One region of the Alteromonas sp. P256 genome, then DNA from elsewhere that is predicted to be linked to it. Evidence: predicted binding sites of a transcription regulator. Region 1 holds the regulator's gene; each other region holds the start of a gene.

Region 1 (3,166 bases):
AGTGTCTTCTTCTACTATCTGATAGGCCACGCCTAAACTGTTTAAATATTCAGGAAGAATATGCTCTGGAAAGCCAGGTTGTTTTTGGTCTAGGTTCACGGCCACAATATCAAAGTGAATAGGGGCGGCGCGCTTCAAAAACAGAAGAATATCAAGCATGGTATAACTGTCTTTACCGCCTGAAAGACATACCATCACTTTGTCATTCTCTTCAATCATGCCAAAGTCGGCTATGGCTTTTCCCACATTGCGACGAAGACGCTTTTGCAGTTTATTGAAATGGTGTTTTTGCTTACTTTGCGCTGCAGCAGAGGACGACGATTCAGCGCCGTTTGTGCCTAAACTCATAATTAACTAACTTGGTTTGTGTAAAAGCCGCTATTATACAATAAAGCGGCTTTTGTTAACTATGCTTGTGTACGTTAAATATCTACGCATACAGTTTCACTACGCCCTGTTACGTACCGTCGCCATTTTTTAGCGTTTTCTTAGCGTAAATAGAGGGCACCTTGAGGCCCTTGTGAGCGCTACACGGTATAGGGCGACACAAATCCGTTAGGCTTTATGGCTAAAACATCGCAATTTAGCGCATCAATAACATGTTCTGCGGTATTGCCAATCAGCGCGGCCGATATGCCAACCCGTCCAACGGTGCCAATGATCACCAACTCAGCATCTATCTCTTTAGCAACTTGAGGGATAACACGTTCAGGTAACCCTTCTTTCACAATACATTTGTTAGGGGCTATACCGTGCTTAGCTGCATGGGCATCCATTTCATCAAGGTGATGATTTTTGACTGCGCTGTGGTATTTTTCTGAATCAAACTCGGGAACCTCTATGGCAATGTTGAGAGGAGTGGCGGGGTAGCTATTGACCAAATTAACATGGCCTTTTAACAGCCGAGCATACTCATTGGCTATGTTGGTTATTTTGTCATTCAGGGCTTCGTGTTCTTCATCTTCGCTGCCCACGTTCACCGCCGCAATTATCTCACCATTTTTAGGCCAGTCATGGTCTTTTACTAACAACACTGGGCGAGGGCATTTTCTCATGAGATGCCAGTCGGTTGGCGTGAATATAACAGAGGCTAGGTCATCGTGATTTTTTGTTGCTTTGACGACTAAGTCTATTTGGTTGTTCAGCGCGTAGTAAATGATGGATTCGTACGCTTTACTGTTCCACTCAACAACGATGTCGATATTGGAAAAACCTTGCTCTTTGAGCTGCTGTGACAGCCGCTTAGATTGGTCTTTAGTCACAGCATCGCGCATGGTATCGCGCTCATCAACGCTTAGCATGGTGGTCATATCGTAAGAAAGGTCGTATACAACCATTAGCGCAGTAACCGTTGCACCTGTTTTTCTGGCAACTTCTAGTGCGCGGCTTAACGCAGGTTGGTTGTCGCGCTCTGCATCGAGAACCGCTAAAATGTGATTACACTCAATCATAACTTCTCCTTCCTATGAAGCTTCTCATTAAGTGTAATAGACAATAGGGAAAATGTGGCTTGTTTTAGATCAAAAATTTAACATATTCATCTTTGCCTTTTACGAAAACAACACGCACTACCCATTGCAAACAATGCTCGGCCCTTTAAGCGCGGAGACTTTGCCGTCGATAGCATCAAAATCGAGTATGGTGATCAGTTTGCCATCCACTTTAATTAGCCCTTCTTTTTGAAAACGACTCAGTAACCGACTAATAGTCTCAATAGTCAGGCCTAAGTAATTCCCAATTTCGTTGCGGGTCATGGTTAAGTGAAATTCTCTGTGAGAGAAACCACGCTCTTCAAAACGCTGAGACAAGTGAGATATAAAATAAAGCAGACGTTCTTCGGCAGTGCGTTTATTGAGCAACATAATCATATCGTGGTCTTGCTTTATTTCAGCACTCATAAAACTCATGATTTGATGGCGAAGCTTCGGAAACTGAACAGACATTTCATCAAGGGTGTCGTAGGGAAGCTCACAAACCATGGCCGTTTCGAGCGCCTGGGTGTAGCTTTGATGTCTACTTTCGCGAAGCGCATCGAAACCCACAATATCACCAGGGAAATGAAAACCGGTTATTTGTTCTTCACCATCTGAGTTAGTCACAAATGATTTAAACGATCCGGTTCTTACTGCAAATAATGACGTAAACGTGTCGCCGTTATTAATTAATGTGTCACCTTTGTGCAGCGGCTTTTTGCGTTCGATAATATCATCGAGAGATTCAATCTCGGTTTTATTCAATGCCACAGGTAAACACAAGTGACTGAAGCTGCAGTTTTGGCAGTGGATAGAGAAACCGCTTCCTTTGCTCATAATTTCTATTCTCTTAAAGTTCACACCCCTAAATGGTACAACATCATTTAGGATAATGCGCTATAAATAAGATAAGCCGCATATAAGGCCATGGCAATGGCAATGTATTGTCGAACAGCACTATGCTTAAACCCCTGAATAATATACTGGCTACCGGTGCTTACAGCAAGCAAGGTTGGAAGTGTACCCAGCCCAAAACACAACATGATACCAGCGCCTTGAATCGCTGAGCCTGCCGCGAGAGACCAGGTTAAAGTGGAATAAACTAGGCCACACGGTAACCAGCCCCAAATAAACCCATAGGGTATGGCACTAAAAGGGGTTTTAAAGGGGAGAAATCGTTTTGAAACCGGCTGGATATAGCGAAATAGATGTTTGCCCACACTCTCAAGCGCAGTAAGCCCTGTCCACCATTTTCCTAAATAGCATGCCAATAAAAATACCATAACGGCACTTAAAATGGACAACGCATAGCTGGCCACGGGTACAAAGTCGGAAGCCATTTTGCCTAAGGCTCCGGTGATTGCGCCTGCGAGGGTGTAGCTGATAATACGACCAATGTTGTATGCAAGAGTGAAGGGAAGTGCAGGTTTATCTTTTGGCGTTACCATTCTAAGCGCCGATACAATGCCACCGCACATTCCAACGCAGTGTACTCCGCCGGCTAAGCCAATCAAAAATGCAGAAAAGTAATTAATCTGATCCATGCTTATCTTGTTCTTGCTGAAGCTTTTTGCGTTGTTCGGCCAGCTTCTTTTCTTCAGGCGGTAAGTCGTCATCAAACAAAATGCTGTAACCTTGTCGGTTTAAGTCTTCAAACTGATTTGATTTAACAGCCCAAAAAAAGATAACGATCG
Region 2 (3,166 bases), on a different contig from region 1:
ACCCACTTCGATAAATAGCCAACCGCCATCATTTAAATACGAGGGGGCCTGACGCAACATGGTATCCACCAAATCAAGGCCATCTTCCCCTGCGGCTAGCGCGAGTTCTGGCTCATGATGATACTCTTCTGGGAGATCTGCCATATCTTGTGCATCAACATACGGCGGGTTTGAAATAATTAAATCGTACTTTTGCCCTTCAAGGCTTGTGAATAAATCAGACTTAATGGGATAAACGCGATGACTAAGGCCATGCTCTTGTATGTTGATATCTGCCACTTCAAGTGCGTCTGAGCTAATGTCCACCGCATCTACTTGCGCTTCTGGATAAGCATGGGCGAGTGCTATTGCAATGCAGGCTCCCCCAGTACACATATCAAGAATGTTCGACGGTTCGTTTTCTACAAACGGCGAGAAGTGGTTTTGAATTAACTCAGCAAAGGGTGAACGAGGAATGAGCACTCGTTCGTCAACATAAAACGGCATACCGCAAAACCATGCTTCGTTAGTCATGTAGGGCAAAGGCATGCGTGTTTGTACACGCTTTAATACAAGCTCTGCTATTTTCTCACGCTCACTTTTTGTAAGGCGAGAAGACAATATATGATCTCCCACTGACGATAAGATAGGATGTGGAAGGTGAAGGGCTTGCAATACCAAGCTTGTGGCTTCGTCCCACGCATTGTCCGTGCCATGACCAAAGTAGAGTTCAGCGTCATTAAAACGGCTTGTTGCCCATCGGGTCATATCAAGCAATGTATGCAGATCGTCAATGGCTTCTTCTAGGTAAAACTTATCGGTCATAGCGTTTGGGTACATCAATATTTTGAAAGCTGGTATCATACCCAAACTTCATGCTAATTCACATAATTAACTGTGGGTGAGGCAGCGTCGAAAGGTATTTTATTAACGCTCGCTTTTGACAGAAGCCTCTTGCTTCTTTGAAAGCCCAATGCAGATTAGATTCATTATGAAAGTGTTTAAAAAAGAATTGAAAGCGTTAAAAAAGCGGCAAAGTACGCACGCGCCTGCTGCTCAAGAAGATACCTTTTCGTTTACCGACGCCATGGTTGGCGTAAAGCCGTTGGCGCAAGATAAAGTAGAGCCAAATAAACAAGTAGAACTGTTTAAGAAGAAACAGCAGTCGTCGGCTAAAAATCTTAAACACAGTAAACAACTCGCGGCGTCGTTTAACTTTTCAGACATGTACCAAGCCGTATTGCCACAAGAAGGCCCGATGCGTTATTGCCGCAGCGATGTGCCCACCCATGTGTTAAAGCAATTGCGACGAGGTGATTTTTCGCCAGAGCTACATTTAGATCTTCACGGACTGACAAGAGAAATAGCAAAAGATGAAATTGCCGCGCTCATTTACGCCGCGAGAAAAGACCTTGTAGACTGCGCCTGTATTATGCACGGTTTTGGTCAGGGCGTACTGAAAGCCGCCCTGCCCCATTACTTGGTTCAACATCCCCACGTTAAAGCGTTTCACCAGGCCCCATTAGAGTATGGCGGTAAAGCTGCTTTACTGGTATTGCTTGATGTGCCGGTAATGGCTGGCAAACAGTAGCTCCACTCTACTTTTTGAAAATAGAGGCCTGACTGCCTCTGCCGTTTAAAGCAACCAGCTTTATTTTCCAGCCGCGCTGTTGTGCATGAACAAATAGGTGTAGTACACCATCATTCCAACGATAATACCTATACCTAACAGCGAACCCCACACCACCGGATCTTTAATCATTGTCCACAACATAATTGTTCTCTCCACAAGTACGAAAAATTAGCACGTAAACGAGCACGTGAATAAAAATCTATAGTTGAAGTGTATGGGAGCGCGGGAGCTATGGTTATGATCTAGATCAACAGCGAAAAAGGGATGAATGGTTTCGCATGGGTATCTTGATCTGCATCAAGAAATAGAAGGGTCACAAAAAATACACTAAATTGTTATTGCAAATCATTCTCATTTGCAATACATTGAGTATGCCTGTTCGACGTTGGGTCAAAAAAACGGTCTTAGCTTAGCGTCGCTGAGGGGGTAGAGATAATCTACCCCCTCTTTTTTTGTTCTGATGTTTTATGGTTTTGTTTTGATATATGCTGCTTATTACTACGCTAGTTTCAAATAGCGTTTAACAGCCCGCAGAGCGACAAGTACAAACGCCTTACGAAGTAGCTTTAGCTGAATAGCTTCATAAACCAACCTTTCTGAAGATCTTCTTCGCAGGTTTTTAGTTGAGTGGCATAGCGTAACGAGCGCGCTTTGACCTTTGATGCCACCTTTTTAAGCCATGGCTTTCTATCGTAGCTGCGACGCTTATACCCGCCCCAACCTTCGTGGTAATTAAGGTACTGGGCGTAAGCATCCCACTTAGACACACCATTGACCTTTTGTGATTTGTAGATAAACCAGCCCATAAAATCAATGGCATCTTCAAAGTCGTCTCTGTCTGCGCCTGAATTATCGGTTTCTCTCACATAGTCTTGCCACGTAGGTGTTTTCGCTTGCGAATATCCGTACGCACTGCTTACCCTACCCCAAGGAATCAAACCAAAAAACACATAATCTTTAGGAGGGAGTGCGTCGTGTCTAAACGAACTCTCTTGGTACATCATTGCCATTGGGATATGAATGGGCACGCCCCACTTATCTCTAACGTCGGCGGCAGCATCGTACCAGTCTTCTTTTTCGTAAAAAATTTCACATAGATTGCTAATATTTTTTGGAGGTGTTGTGGCACACCCTGCGATGAATAGCGGAAAAAGAACGATGAAGCTTGATAAAAAAACAACCCACTTTTTGAACTTTTGGCTCATAGAATGTCTTAATTAATGTTCTAGTAAAATGTGTGTTTCCCTGGAACCCTTCAATGCCTGACTTATGTCAGGCATTTTTTTTTGCTGGGGGCTCGGCAAAGTAGTCAGCAATAAAGGTATCAAAGTCTTTTTCATCTGATGCCTCTATTTCTCGCTGCGCGTCAAAAGAACTTTCGCCCTGTTTAACAAACTCAGCACTATCGGTAAACGTGTAGTCAAACCCTTTCATTTCGTTGCTGTATTTCTGCGCTAACTCTAGCCCAAAAATACTATTGTCTTTGTCACCGTCTAACAGAGACTGAAGCATTTTCCCTGAAGGCGTTAAAGCGGGGTTTTGAATTTTAGCGTA
Region 3 (3,166 bases), on a different contig from region 1:
CAATAAGAACGAAGGTATACGCAGGCAACATCAACAACGTGCTGCCTATATAAGCAACTAAGTAAGCGCCTGCGGCAGCGCCGGTTAAATGAAAAAAGCCCACCAATGCGGCCAAAAAGCCCGCTGATTTCGCTGAAAATCTCAGCATAATAGTGACGCTGCACGGCATAGCAATACCAATAAAAAAGAAAGTGGCATAGCTGTAAGCAAGCATCATAACTAATCCGTCAAACTTTAGAAGAAATGTCAGCACACTAATGAGTACCGATAGACTCAGTATGGCAACACTCGATAATCTAAATTTTAGTAAGGTTGACCACTTAGAAAGTCGAATATTAAGTATGCTGCCTGCAACAAAAGAAAGGGTTGCGAGCAATGAATAGATAGAAAATAACGTTTTGCTCAGCCCATGCTGCTCCATAATCATCGACGGCGCAATAGTGACGAAGCAAAACACGATTCCATAGAGCAATCCACTTGCCACGCCCACCAAGATGATCGGCGCACTACTCTTTTTAATCAACCTGAAGGTTTCACCTGAAACGTTAGGTGAAACCGCCGGGCTGTGAAGTGAAATAGTCTCAGAAGCTATTAAAAGAAGTAATAAGGCTACTCCCCCTATCGCTAAGACGAAATAGAAGATGGCAGAAACGCCTAATTGCTCTCCAATTATAGTGCCTAATAGAGGAGCAATCGCAGGCGCAATAGCAAATGCCATGTTGGTAATGGAGAGAGATATACTCAGTTGCTTTTCATCAAATATTTGCCTCGATAAACCCCGTGACACTGACACTCCGACGCCGCCGCCAAGGCCCTGCACAATTCGACCGAAAAGAAAGCTGCTGTCTGAATCAGCCAATGCAACCAAAAGCGTGCCGCCCATAAACACCAAAATTCCACATAATAGAAAATAACGTTTACTTATGTAATCGCAGAGAATGCCAGACAGTAACTGTGAAGCTGAAAAAGCGATTAGAAAGATAGCCACACTTTTTTCTATAAGGCTAATGTGACTGTCGTAGTTATGGGCTAGGTCGTGGAAGAAAGGAGTATAGATGCTAGTGGAAACCTGCCCCAGTACAGACAGTAACGTGAATGTACCTATTACCAAGTAAAAGTTGTGCCGGGAAAAAGTCGATGCCATGTAAAGATACCGAAAAGCGCTAAAATATCCTGTATAGCAGCTTACCTTTCTCGTATGACAGTTTAACTATCACTCCTATCTTGTATGCTTGCGCCCTTGAGTGAAGCGAAGCGGCATATTTATGAAACCATATTAATGTCAAAAAGATTGATCTGCATCAAATAGAATACTAAACTTTCAGTAATTTCTGAAACTTCAATAGGCACGCAAAATGAAGATGACACCGTTAATCACATCAGCTGTAATGCACTTTGGTGAAATGGGAAGTCGATGGGGCTTTAACAGAACAGTAGGACAGATTTTGGCTCTTATTGTGTTAAACGAAGGACCGATTTCAGCACAGGAAATTGCTGATGCGCTGAATATCTCCCGTGGCAATACCAGCATGGGGTTGAAGGAACTTCAGTCGTGGAGACTCGTCAAACAGCATTTAGTACCCGGTGAACGCAAAGAGTTTTTTATTCCTGCAGGCGATATTTGGACCTTGGCTAATCGCGTGTTTGAAGAGAGAAGAAAACGGGAAATAGACCCAACATTAAGCCTGCTACGAGACTTACTGCTCGATGAGCCTGCAAACGGCACAGAAGCCGGAGCACAAAATAAGCTGAGTGAAATACACGATTTATTGGAATCAATTACGGCATGGTCTGAAGAGCTACAAAATCTTGGACCTGAAAAACTTAATACGCTGATGAAACTCGGTTCTGGCGTAGGCCGTATGCTTGACCTTAAGGATAAGATTTTACCGGGTAAAAATAGCGTTAATTAAGGAGACGTTCTGTGGATGCATTCTTGTTGTCTCGATTACAGTTTGCTTTAAATATCAGTTTTCACATTCTATTTCCCACCATTACCATGGCGATGGGGTGGTTTCTTTTCTACTTTAAAATGCGCTCAAATACATCTGGTCACCCTGTATGGATGCGTATGTACCGTTTCTGGGTGCGGGTTTTCGCGCTAAGCTTCGCCCTAGGTGTGGTGAGCGGTGTAACCATGTCTTTCCAGTTTGGCACAAACTGGCCTGGCTTTATGGAAAAAGTAGGCAATGTCGCAGGCCCTCTACTGGGGTATGAAGTACTCACCGCCTTTTTCTTAGAAGCCACGTTCTTAGGTATTATGCTATTTGGTATTCGCAGAGTTCCTAATTGGCTGCATACCACTTCCACACTTATTGTCGCCCTTGGCACCACAACGTCTGCGTTTTGGATCTTGGCGCTGAATAGTTGGATGCAGACCCCACAAGGGTTTGAGGTCGTTGACGGTGTGGTTTACGCCACCAATTGGAAGGAAATAATATTCAATCCGTCGTTCCCCTATCGCTTTGTGCACATGATGTTGGCATCGGGGTTAACGGCAAGCTTCTTAATCGCCGGTCTATCCGCCTACAGAATGTTAAAAGGCGACGATAAACTTGCGCCTAAACTTGCCCTTAAAACGGCGACTTACACAGCAGCCGTGCTGATACCGCTACAGATTTTTGCGGGCGACATGCATGGGCTTAATACCCTTGAGCATCAGCCGCAGAAAGTAGCCGCTATGGAAGGACTGTGGGAAACCACTGAGGGCGCGCCGCTGCTGTTGTTTGCTATACCGGATGAGGAAAGCAGAGAAAATCATTTCGAAATTCCCATTCCCTATGCAGCCAGTTTAATTCTTACCCACGAATTAAAAGGCGAGATAAAGGGCCTTAATGAGTTTGAGGGGGAGCATCCTCCAGTAGCGCCCGTATTTTACGGCTTTCGGGTAATGGTTGGCATGGGCATATTAATGCTTGCAGTATCCTGGCTAGGCAGTATTTACTTAATGCGTAACCGTTCATTCCCCGTGTGGTTAAAGCGTACTTTTGCCGGTATGGCATTTAGCGGTTGGGTAGCAACCCTTGCAGGTTGGTATGTTACAGAGATAGGCAGACAGCCTTATCTTGTTAGCGGCGTACTAAAAACGACTGACGCAGTAACGCAGCTACCTCCCAGCAATATCGCGATATCATTTACTCTGTATGCCGTCATTTATAGCGGGCTA

Evidence for each region. The regulator FNR, encoded in region 1, switches genes on or off when oxygen is low (the NO sensors DNR and NnrR bind a similar motif). The targets are predictions, from matches to a motif close to TTGATCTAGATCAA.
Region 2: the regulator FNR is predicted to act here: its motif matches at 1,900-1,913, upstream of V7R39_RS00605 (DUF3149 domain-containing protein).
Region 3: the regulator FNR is predicted to act here: its motif matches at 1,292-1,305, upstream of V7R39_RS12210 (GbsR/MarR family transcriptional regulator).

The regions. Positions count from the first base shown of each region.
Region 1 covers NZ_JAZETM010000003.1:367,757-370,922, forward strand. Annotated here, with positions in the region: gene ttcA (tRNA 2-thiocytidine(32) synthetase TtcA) at 1-348, opposite strand, end outside; gene uspE (universal stress protein UspE) at 528-1,451, opposite strand; gene fnr (fumarate/nitrate reduction transcriptional regulator Fnr) at 1,569-2,309, opposite strand; gene V7R39_RS07335 (sulfite exporter TauE/SafE family protein) at 2,357-3,016, opposite strand; gene ccoS (cbb3-type cytochrome oxidase assembly protein CcoS) at 3,003-3,166, opposite strand, start outside.
Region 2 covers NZ_JAZETM010000001.1:137,875-141,040, forward strand. Annotated here, with positions in the region: gene prmB (50S ribosomal protein L3 N(5)-glutamine methyltransferase) at 1-804, opposite strand, end outside; gene smrB (endonuclease SmrB) at 971-1,570, shown strand; gene V7R39_RS00605 (DUF3149 domain-containing protein) at 1,631-1,753, opposite strand; gene V7R39_RS00610 (transglycosylase SLT domain-containing protein) at 2,179-2,817, opposite strand; gene gshA (glutamate--cysteine ligase) at 2,885-3,166, opposite strand, start outside.
Region 3 covers NZ_JAZETM010000007.1:74,328-77,493, forward strand. Annotated here, with positions in the region: gene V7R39_RS12205 (MFS transporter) at 1-1,144, opposite strand, end outside; gene V7R39_RS12210 (GbsR/MarR family transcriptional regulator) at 1,356-1,913, shown strand; gene V7R39_RS12215 (cytochrome ubiquinol oxidase subunit I) at 1,925-3,166, shown strand, end outside.